2 regions of the Desulfosarcina variabilis str. Montpellier genome follow, and region 1 is predicted to be linked to the other one. Evidence: riboswitches for the same ligand, from Rfam matches in the RefSeq annotation. Region 1 holds a riboswitch; the other holds the start of a gene.
The links. A riboswitch is a leader RNA that binds a small molecule or an ion and turns the genes downstream of it on or off. The one in region 1 is predicted to bind thiamine pyrophosphate.
Positions count from the first base shown of each region.

Region 1 (5,753 bases):
TGCCAAAATCAACGAAGACCCCGAATCTTATAAACAAATGATGATAGCGCGGACCCGTTTTCCCATGCCGGTAAAAGATCTGTACAAGGTTCCGGTTTTCCCTGAAACCGGCCCCCCGGCAGAAAAAGATATCATGGCCACACAAGACTGGCTCGTACAAAACGGCCTGCTTAAGGAAAAAATTCCTTACGGGCAGGTGGTGTGCCGATAAGATGATACACGCAAAAGGCCTGTGCAAAGCATTTGATGAAAACAGCGGACCTGTCCTGGAGGACATTTCCTTTTCACTGTCTGCCGGAGAGACCCTGTCCATCATCGGGCCGTCGGGGTGCGGCAAAACCACCCTGCTTTATATGCTGGCCGATCTTTCTCAGCCAACGTCGGGAAGCATCGCGATCGGATCCACGCAGGGCGATCGGGCAAGCTGCACAACATCAATCATTCTCCAGAATTTCGGGCTGTTTCCCTGGAAGACGGTTTCGGAAAACGTCGCCCTGGCACTGAAAATCCGCAAAGCGCCCAAAACTGTGGTCGCAAGCGTCACGGCCAGCCTGTTGGAAGAGTTGGGGATCGGAACGTTGGCGTCCAGGTATCCGGTTCAGATCAGCGGTGGCCAGCAACAACGGGTGGCCATCGCCAGGGCGCTTGCCACCGACCCGGACATACTGCTGATGGATGAGCCGTTTTCGGCGCTGGATGCCATGACTCGCGAACACCTTCAGAACACCCTTTTGGCCATGTGGCAAAAGCGGCGATTGACGTATGTGATCGTCACGCACAGTGTGGAAGAGGCCGTGTTTCTGGGCCGCACCATCATGATCTTGAGTGATCGACCCACCCGAATTCGCAAGGTCATCACCAATGAAGGATTCGGCAGTCAGGCCTTGCGCATGGAAGATCAATATTTCGAGATGGTCCGCTCCATCCGCCGGATCATGGAAGGATAAACAGACCCCAATGGTTTTTTACCGTTATCTTTCTACCTGCCTCTTATTGCTCCTCGTCTGGAAGGCCCTGTCCTTGGCCCTGTCCTCCACGATGCTTCCTCCGCCGGAAGCGGCCCTGATGGCTTTTGCCACAGCGATAACAACAGCGGATTTCTGGAGTCATTTTCTGGTTAGCGGCTACCGGGTTACCTGTGCCATGGCGCTTTCCTGGATCATCGCCTTTCCAGCAGGCCTGATGCTTGGATTCAGCCGCAAAACCGATACCCTGCTCTCTCCTTTTGTTTTTCTGACCTATCCCATCCCGAAGATCGTGTTCCTGCCGATCTTTCTGGTCATTTTCGGGCTGGGAGATTTTTCGAAAATTTTTATGATCGCCCTAATTATTGGCTACCAAATCCTGGTCACCACCAGAGACAGCGTTCTGGGCCTGGACCGGGAGTATATCGACTCCTTTAAATCACTGGGTGGAACAGTTGTCCAAACCCTTCAACACGTGGTCATTCCAGCGGCCCTGCCCCAGGCCTTTACATCGCTTCGCATCGGAACCGGGACCGGCATTGCGGTGCTCTTTTTCGTTGAATCCGTTGCCACGGCTAAGGGCCTGGGATTTTTTATCATGGATTCATGGGGCCGATTTGACAATAATCTGATGTTTGTCGGCATCATCGGTATGAGTCTGCTGGGGGTCTGTCTCTATGAAATCGTCAACTATCTGGAAAAACGCCTTTGCGCCTGGAAATTTGTCAAGACGGCCAGGATCGATGATCGCCCCGGCCATTCCCGAAAGTAAAAAATCAGGCAAAAAAAGGCAGTGCCCCGTTTGAGGCGCGACCTATTTATTCGCCCTTCATCAAATCCGGCAACAAGGTGGCCACATCCACCTTTTTTTCGATAAGACCGTATTGTAAGGCAAAATCGGCAAATGCCTGCCATGCCTTACGATCGCATTGTTGATGCTTGGCGTAGTAGGGACGGGTCAGCTCAAAAGCAGCGGTTTCAACCTTCTTGTCTGCATCGGGCAGGGCCTTGAAATAGTCGGTCAAGGCAGCATTGGGAGAGGCGTCGATCACATCGATTGCTTTGGCAACGGCCTGCACAAAGCCTTGCACCTGATTTTTCTTGCTCGCCAGCGTTTTTGGCCCGCAAATAAAAATCAACTCATCGTAATCCGGGATGCCCCAGGTTTCCAGTTCGAAAAAACCGGTGTCGATTCCCTCGTGGGCCATGGTTACCGTCTCATAGGTCTTAAACGGTCCCATGACCGCATCGACCCGCCCGGCACTGAGCGCCGGGGCAATGGAAAAGCCCACATTGACCAGCTTATAGTCAGTGATATGGTTAATTTTTGCAAATGCGTCCATGAGCACATCCATCAGACCGGGAACCGTATAGCCGATGGTGCGGCCGGTCAGGTCAGCGGGCTTGGTAAAACCACTTTTTTTCAGATACATCAACGTACACAAGGGATGCCCGATCAGACGTCCCACAACACGCACGTCGATTCCCCGGCCGGCCGCCATCAGCGTCTGCGGCTCATAAGAGACGGCCAAATCGACCCGGCCGGCCACCGCCAGTTTCAAGGCATCTGACGTATCCGATGGATTGAGAATTTTTACGGTTACGCCCGCCTGAGAAAAAAAGCCGCGTTCCTGGGCTACATAGATCGGCATATGATCCACATTAGGGAACCAGTCGAGCATGAGCGTCAGGGGTGCCTCGGCCAGGGCCGGCCCGCTCCAGGATACACCGGCAATCAGGATCAGGATCATCAAAATGCGTTTCATCTATGATTTCCTCCTTGAGATGTTGGGTTGGGAGAATCTTTCCAGGCCAGGCAATGACGCTCCAGCCATCCCACGGCATGCCATAGGAAAAGGCCCATCAATGACAGCCACAAGATGGCGGCAAACACCCAGTCGGTTTTGAGACGCGCGTTGGACTGGATCATCAAATAGCCCAGTCCCTGCTGAGCGCCCACCCATTCGCCAATCACCGCACCAATGGTGGCCACGCTCACCCCCACCCGCAATCCGGCAAAAAAGTACGGCAGGGCCCAGGGCCAGTAGAGCCGTCGCAGGGTCTGCCAGAAGCCGGCCCCCATCAGGCGGAACAGTACGCGAAAGGCGCTATCGCAACTTCGAAACCCCTCCAGCAGGCTGACTGTGATCGGAAAAAATATAATTACTGCGGCCATGAAAATCTTGCTGGCCAGGCCGTATCCCAGCCATACCACCAGCAGGGGCGCCAGGGCAAATACCGGAATGGCCTGGGAGGCCACCAGAAACGGGGCCAGGGCCTTTTCCAGAGATGGCTTGGCGAACATGGCCACAGCCAGGGGCACCGCCAGAGCCAGGGCCAGGAGGATGCCGGCCATAATCTCGACCAGCGTGATCCCGGCATGAGGCAAAAGCTGCGGGGCGTGACCGACAGCCACCTGCACAATCCTGCTGGGTGGCGGTAGGATAAAGTCGGGCAAATCCGAAAGGCGGCTGCTGACTTCCCAGATACCGGCAACCAGCAACAGGATCCCGGCCGGTATGGTCCAAGTCTGTTTCACGCCTGCCGACCCTCCTGCAACATATTCAATACCCGGTGTTTGATGACCACCAATGGGGGATCTTCCAGTCGCCGCGGGTGGGGCATGGAAAGGGTTATGCGGTCCGCCACCCGCATGGGCGGACGCGTCAATACGATCAGTTCATCGGCCAGCACCAGTGCCTCCTCGATATCGTGAGTAACCATCAGGATCGTCTTGCCAAATTCGGTTTGCAGCAGGCGCAACATCTGCTGTAGATTGCGGCGGGTAATGGCGTCCAATGCAGATAAAGGCTCGTCAAGCAGCACCAGATCCCGGCCGAACATGAGCGTACGCGCCAGCGCGCAGCGCTGGCGCATGCCACCGGATACCATAGACGGCAGGTAATTTTCGAATCCGGCCAACCCCAGACGGTCGAACAATGCCTCGACCCGAGGCATGGACGTAGCTTTGGATTCACCGGCAATATCCGATGGCAGACGGGCATTGTCCACCAGTCCCAGCCAGGGCAGAAGCAGGTCGGATTGCTGCATGTAAGCTGCCAGTTGACTCAGGTCGGGAACAATCCGATCACGCCAGCGGATCTTGCCGGTTTCCATGGGCACAACGCCCATGATAAGATCGAACAAGGTGCTTTTCCCGCAGCCCGACGGCCCGATCAGGGCCACGCATCCGTTTTCCGGAACGGTCAGGCAAAAGTCCGTTATCACCGGGCTTGCGTCAAAATGTTTGGTAATTCCCTCGATGGTCAACAATGGTTACCCCGCCAAATGCGGCAATCGGGGAAAGGCAGGAACGAAAAATAAGAATCGTGCGATGAACTTCCCTACGCCGGCATTACCCGAATCAGGTTATAGGGGTCGGGGCTTCAAGCCCCCTCTCAGCCAATTCCCATCGACTCCCCCAGCAAAATACGAAAGATCCTCGAACGTTATTTTTTAGCCGTTGTTCGCGGCTTAATCGACTTCATTTCAGAAAGAATACTTCTTAGCATCGAAAGACAAAGCATGTCAAACCATCTACACCTTTCGTTACAGCGGCTTCGGCGCCCTGCCTTTTCTTTTTGCATTGCCTGCCAACACGCACTTTTTCACAAGTCTGGTAATTTACCAATCTGCGGCGTTTTGTCATTATTGAAATCGTTCAAAAAAACCACCCGCTGAGCGGGTGGTTTGATGAAGCGGCCTGGAAAGGGGCTGAATCCAGACGATGTTAGATGGTCGATTTTACCAATAGTCCTTTATAGTTGGCGTCTCAACAGGGCAATGTAATAGTCCCTCACATCCAAGGCATGCGTGGAGCCAATCGTACGGAGCACATTCTCAACATTATATCTGATGACTAATTGGTTGTATGCCATGTCACATACACGCAATGGTTTGCCCAATGTTTCGTCGGTTACGTCCTGGCAATAGTCCATATCAGACAGCGCATTGACAAGCAGTGTCTTGATCTCATCCGTTCCGGCCATTTGTCCTACTACATAGATGACATTGGATCTTACTTTTGGTCCGGACCGGCTGTAAATATTGATCAGATCATCGACGACTTCCTCCGGAAATATTTGGAACATCCTTTTGGCAATGTAAAGCTTACGTGCGCTTTCTCCTTCTTCTCCGACTTGCGTGGATTGAACATAACCCAGTGCAAGCCCGATGGCTTCATGGGATCGATGGTCAAATGCACGAAAAATGGCCTTGTCTAAATAATCTTCCTGATCGAAAAATTCCGGAGAGACAAAGGCGTTGATCACATTTCGGGATGAAAGACGTTCCAATTGATCAATACGCCGCTCTCTTTCCATGCTGAATGTATGGTCGACATCGGGCACCACGGGTTCTTCCGGATAAACCACACTGATTTGCAAGGCAATCAGCACGATCATCATAAGAATGACGGTTAGATGGGTTTTCATTTTGTTAGCCCTCCAAATCCTTGTTTTAACTATTGTTGAGACGGCAATTTGTTGAAATTGTAATAATCGTAAACCGCTTCTCGGGCTTGCATCCGTTGCCAGATAACCCGGTCGCTCATACCATCGATGTAATTCCTTACATAAGTCCAAAACCCGTGGCTACCAGAGTTGTTAACAGTATAAAAAACAATACCGTGGTTAAAGGTAGTCAGATAATAATTACCGGAGTTGCAACTTTGATAGAAAAAACGGCTGTATTTCATCTCATCTTTCGGGATCTCCAACGCTTTGCGAAAAAGAATCGTTTTACGACCAAAATGCGTTTTGGGATAGGGATCATCCGGGTCAGGCGGCT
Region 1 covers NZ_CP159846.1:4,743,204-4,748,956, reverse strand. Annotated here, with positions in the region: gene Dvar_RS21445 (ABC transporter substrate-binding protein) at 1-211, shown strand, start outside; gene Dvar_RS21440 (ABC transporter ATP-binding protein) at 213-947, shown strand; gene Dvar_RS21435 (ABC transporter permease) at 958-1,737, shown strand; gene Dvar_RS21430 (ABC transporter substrate-binding protein) at 1,784-2,731, opposite strand; gene Dvar_RS21425 (ABC transporter permease) at 2,728-3,504, opposite strand; gene Dvar_RS21420 (ABC transporter ATP-binding protein) at 3,501-4,238, opposite strand; TPP riboswitch at 4,290-4,398, opposite strand; gene Dvar_RS21415 (hypothetical protein) at 4,724-5,398, opposite strand; gene Dvar_RS21410 (PKD domain-containing protein) at 5,428-5,753, opposite strand, start outside.

Region 2 (5,753 bases), 2.4 Mb from region 1:
GGCTGCCCGGCAGGCGCGTTCCGGGGCGTCCAGGCGGAAACCATAGTCCCGCTTGGGGCCTTTGGGATGCAATTCGGCATACAGCCTTTCGTTGTAGGTCTCCTGGTAAAGGGTCAGGCTGTCGGCCCCGGCGGCGATCAATCGTTTGTACTCGTCTTCGGTCAGGGCGTAGATTTCGATGCCGATGGCCGTAAAATATCGATCCAGTACCCGGCAGCAGTCAGCGATGTAATCCACGCTGGCAATGGACGGTGCGTCACCGGTGAGAATCAGGATGTGCTTGAGTCCGCTGGCGCTGATGGCACGCGCTTCGTCTTCGACTTCAGCAAGGCTCAGTTGACGCCTGTCGATCCGGTTTTTATGATTGAAACTGCAGTACAGGCACCCGTTGGTGCAATAATTGGACAGGTACAGCGGGGTATAAAGCACCATGGTGCGCCCGAACTGGGCCATGGTCAGGCCGTGGGCCTTGCGGGCCATGGCTTCCAGATGGGCTTCGGCTGCCGGCGACAGCAGGCAGAGGAAATCATGGGCGGTCAGTGTGCGTTTGCTCAAGGTGCGGCGCACGTCGCTATCGGTTACCGATTGCATGCGTCCCACAAGATCCGCGTTCCGCCACATGGCATAGGTGGTGTAAAAACTCATGGTCATTTTCTTTCCGAAATAGGGCTTTCTAAAATATTTTTTTGCTAAAATAGAGCTCGCTATTCGTACAGAAAACCGGTCAGCGGTGACGATGCCGTTGCCTGGATGCCGACACTGCCGGTTCCGGACAGGCAGGCCTCGCGGCCGGCTCGGATGGCCGCGGCAAAGGCGCCGGCCATGGCCACCGGATCACCGGCACTGGCGATGGCTGTGTTGACCAGGCATGCATCGGCTCCCATCTCCATGGCATCACAGGCCTGGGATGGCTTGCCGATGCCGGCGTCCACCACCACCGGGACGTTGATCGTATCGATGATGATGTGCAGCATCTCCCGCGTGGTCAGGCCCTGGTTGGTACCAATGGGTGCTCCCAGGGGCATGACCGCCGACGCCCCGGCATCTTCCAATTGGCGGGCCACAACGGGGTCGGCATTGATGTAGGGCAGCACCACAAACCCGTCTTTGACCAGGGTTTCAGTGGCCAACAGGGTCTGGTGACCGTCGGGCAACAGGTGCAGGTTGTCCGGGATGACTTCAATTTTGATCCAGTTGCCACATCCCGTGGCCCGGGCCAGGCGGGCGATGCGCACGGCTTCCTCGGCATTGCGGGCACCGGAGGTGTTGGGCAACAGCTGCATGCTATCGGGAATATGGTGCATGACATTGTCGGTGGTGGCCCTGAAATCCACTCGACGCAGGGCCACGGTGATGATCTGTGACCCGGACGCCGTGATGATGTCGGGGATCATCTCATCCGAAGGATATTTGCCGGTACCGATCAACAAACGCGAGTCAAACGATCGGCCGCCTATGGTCAACGTATCGCTGGAATTGTTTGTATGCATGGGGTCAGCCTCCGCCCACGAATTTTAATATTTCAAGGTTGTCATTGTCTTCTAACCATACCTGGTCGAAGTCTACGGTGGTGATAATCGCCAAGTTATGCTCGACCACGACGGTTTCAGGGTCCAGCCCCTTTTCCCGGATCAGGTCGCCCACAGTGATTGCTCCCGTGAGACGTTCCGGTTTCCCATTGAGTCGGATCTCCATATTCCCCTCCTCCAAACGGAATAAAAAAAGGCCTGCCCATGAAGGACAAGCCTGACAAAAAGAAATCCAATCGTATATTCTGTCATGCTTCCCTACGGCAGCATTACCTGCATCAGGTTCAAAGGGTTGGCGCCGCTGCGCCATCTCAGCCCCCATTGGGGCACCCCCAGCATTTTTATTTTTTGTATCTACTTAATGGATCTGGGCTGGGAAATCAAGTCCGGATCACGCTGTTTTTTCTCACAACATTGGCACTGAGTGCTTGAAAACGGTTCTCGATGTCAAAATGGCCGCGTCCAATCTGGTAGATGTTGCGCACGATCGTTGTTTCCGGACAGGCCAGTCCGGCCAAAAGAATACATGACGCGGCGCGGATGTTGTCCGGACGGGTATCGGCGCCTTTGAATGTAGTGGGGCCGTTGACGATGGCCAGACCATCCTCTTCGTCCAGGTCGATGACCGCGCCCAGTTTTCTCAACTCGGAAACCTGGCTGAAACGCTTGTCGAAAATACGTTCGCGGATGTAACTCTGGCCGTCGGCAATGCAGGACAGGGCCATCATGCCGGGCTGAAAATCCGTGGCGAAACCGGGGTAGGGGCAGGTGAGCACGTTGACCGGTTTTAATTGTCGGCCTGGGGAAGAAACTTCAAGCACATACCCGTTGACGTTGATTTCAACTCCCATCTGCATCATTTTTTCGATCAGGATACGGATGTCCTCGGGTGCCACGCCGATAATGGAAATCCGTCCTCCAGCAATACCGGCGGCCATCATGAACAGGCCGGCGTCCAGACGGTCATTCATGGCATAGTATTCAATGGCATTGAGCTGGGGTACGCCTTCCACGGTGAGCGTGCGCGTGCCCAGTCCATGAATCTTGGCGCCCATTTTGATCAGAAATTTGGCAAAATCGGTGATTTCGGGATCGGCCCCGGCGTTTTCAATAATCGATATGCCTTTGGAAAAACAGGCGGCCATCATCAGATTTTCCGTTCCGGTGTGGCTGGGAAAATCCAGATACATGGTGGTCCCGGCAAACGTCTCCCCGCTGATGATAAAGGCATCCTTGGCCGTGATCTTTGCCCCCAGACGGGCAAACCCGCGGTAATGGTAGTTGAGGTTGCGGCTTCCCAAGGGGCAACCGCCGACGGAGGGCAAGCGGACTTCACCCAGTCGTTTGAGCAGGGCCGGGATGAACAGCACCGAGGCCCGTAAACGGCAGGTCAGTGATTCAGGCAGATCCGACCGGTTCAAGTGCGTGGCGTCCACACAAACCACTTTTTCACTGGCAAAATAATCCACCTTGGCACCGACGTGGCGCATGATGTCAAAGGCCACGAGAATATCGTTGAGCGGTGGCACATTGCGGATTACGCTACAACCGTGTTCGGGAAGCAGGGAGGCTGCCAGCATGGGAAGAATGGCGTTTTTCGATCCCTGAACACAAACACTGCCCGAAAGGGGCCTGCCACCATTAATTTCAATATATTCCTGATCGGACATAAGCGTTGCCTCTCTGGTTGTTCGACCTGTTGGTCAGCCCATTGGTTTTGAATTTGCTGTCAAGCGATTTTTTCGTTAAATTGGCATAAATGATTGCTGACGGCAACTGAATTTTATGGGTTGGCTTTGTTCGTGCCTGTGCTACATTAATTGAAGCGCCATCTACCGTTTGAACTTTTTCCTGTGCACCGATGTCAATGCGCCAGTATAGGTGGCAGGAAAACCAGCCGTATCAACAAGATCAAAAAAGGCATGAAAAAATGAACAACACTGCACAGGCCATTGCATTGGAAATACTTCAATCCAATCTCAAATTGCCTCCCTTTCCACCCATTGGAAGCCAATTGCTGGCCATGAATCATCAGCCGGTCCAAGAGGTCGATGTGGATCAATTTATCCGGTTGATTGAATCTGACATGAGCCTTACCACCCATTTGCTGCAGCTGGCCAACTCCGCCTACTTTGGTGCCATCCAGAAAGTATCCAGCCTCAGACAGGCGATCATGCATATCGGCCTTGAGGAATCCATCAATGCCATCAACCTGCACTTTTTCCGCACCATTTTACCTGAGTTCCCGCGCATCGAAGGCTTTTCGGGCAAGGATTTTTGGGCTCACTCATGGGCTTGCGGTATGGCCAACCGCATGCTGGGCAGGACGGACCTGCATATCAACAGCATCCCCGGAGAACTGTATATCGCCGGTCTTTTACATGGCATAGGGAAACTGATTCTGGCCCTGACCCGTCCTGAAGACTTTCTGAAATGCCTTGAAAATTCGAGCATTTACAATCAACCGATCGTTGAGGCGGAATTGGATCTGATCGGGACGACCGATACGGATATTGCCTTTGAAGTTCTCAGGTCATGGCAATTCCCACAATCCATCTGCATGGCCGTCAAGCATTATCGTGAACCTGAAAAGGCCGACAAAACCTTCTGGGAAATAGCGGCGGTCACCCAATTTGCCTATTTTATCGCCAATACCTCCGGCATTGGCAATGCCATGGATTTTTACGCCTATGATTTAGAGCAGACATGGTTGGGCAGGGACCTTGCCTCGCCGCTGGCCGACGAGGCAATCCGCAACCGTGTGGTTCAAGATATTTACGAAACGCTCAAGAAAAAGTTTGCGGCCATGTCCGATGAGAAGAAGGCCGACACTGACAAGGGATCGGGCAATGTCTCACCCAAACCAGGTAAGTCAGGGACAAAGCCTCCCCCATCCAAGAAAAAGATCAGCTGGCTGGCCAGGCTACTGAGCCTTTTCAGGTTCCACTAAATTCACTGCTCATTGATCAGCATTCCAGAGAAAATAGCTGATGAAAAGATCACATCCCACGGGCGTATCATTGGTGTGCCCCATGTAGACACTGAAATTTCTTCCCCGGGTATACTGGTCTAAAAAGAATCCCAATGGTTTTTTCTTCTCTGTACCCATGAAAATACCAGTTTCGGTCTCCTGTTCGCCAATGTGCAATGCCCCAACGTAGACAATCACCTTTGCATCGGGATGTGCATGGAAAATTTCTCTTTTGATGGTTTCAAACATTGTCCGGTCCCGGGGAAGATTGACGAATCCACTGCGCTGGCCGGCATCAATGAAGCGGATCTGATAGTCAAGATCAATGGCTTGTTTGGCCAGGTCGATCCAACCGGGCTTGGCGTGAAAAAATTGATCGTTGTCGATGGGTTGATCTTTCTTATAGGTGCGGCAGAAACGGACAATGTCACTTGAATGGGTTCCCGCTGGTGCGTTCTGATTGACCTCGAGCGCGAGATAAAGGAGATGACACGCCATGCGCGCATACGGTTTCATGTCAATGGAGATCGTGGGAACATTAGCCATTTGCCTGTGCTTGGTTTTTTCCTGTACCCATCCGGTCCGCCGATTGGTGTTTCAGCCCCATCACATTGCTTGGATACCCGATTTTCCAGATGATGCGGTGAATTTTAAGCGATTTTGGATACAATCGGATCAGGGGCCGGTTGAAGGCTGGCTCTTCAAAGGAAAAGGGGCCAATGGGGGCCATCACCGTGGACCGGCCGTCCTCATCGCCCATGGCAACCGTGAGCTGATCGATTTTTATCGAGATCGGGCTGAAGCCTATCAACGCTTGGGCATCACCGTGCTGTTGGGGGAATACCGTGGATACGGACGAAGCGCCGGGACACCCAGTCGCGCGCGTATTGCTTCGGATTTTATGGCATTTTATGACTACCTGGCATCGCAGCCATTTGTGGATCCCCAAAAAGTGGTATTTCACGGCCGTTCACTGGGCGGCGCGGTCATCAGTGAACTCAGCCGGCAGCGGCCGGCAGCGGGCATCATCGTGGAGTCGACCTTTACATCGATCAAGGCCATGGCCCACGGCGCTCCGGAGCTTTTTCTCGTGGATCGGTATGACACGCTTGGCGCACTGCTGGACTATTCAGGGCCGATTCTGATCATTCACGGCACGCGGGACAATGTGGTCCCGGTCGCCCACGCCCTGGAAGTGAAAAAGCATATTCCCCGTGCCGAACTTCTCCTTTACGATTTCGGGCACAGTGATG
Region 2 covers NZ_CP159846.1:2,351,080-2,356,832, forward strand. Annotated here, with positions in the region: gene thiH (2-iminoacetate synthase ThiH) at 1-645, opposite strand, end outside; gene Dvar_RS10625 (thiazole synthase) at 705-1,490, opposite strand; gene thiS (sulfur carrier protein ThiS) at 1,495-1,695, opposite strand; TPP riboswitch at 1,768-1,873, opposite strand; gene murA (UDP-N-acetylglucosamine 1-carboxyvinyltransferase) at 1,910-3,199, opposite strand; gene Dvar_RS10640 (HDOD domain-containing protein) at 3,460-4,479, shown strand; gene Dvar_RS10645 (hypothetical protein) at 4,489-4,998, opposite strand; gene Dvar_RS10650 (alpha/beta hydrolase) at 4,997-5,753, shown strand, end outside.
Region 2: linked by a shared signal. The riboswitch ahead of thiS (sulfur carrier protein ThiS) and the one ahead of Dvar_RS21420 (ABC transporter ATP-binding protein) in region 1 are both predicted to bind thiamine pyrophosphate.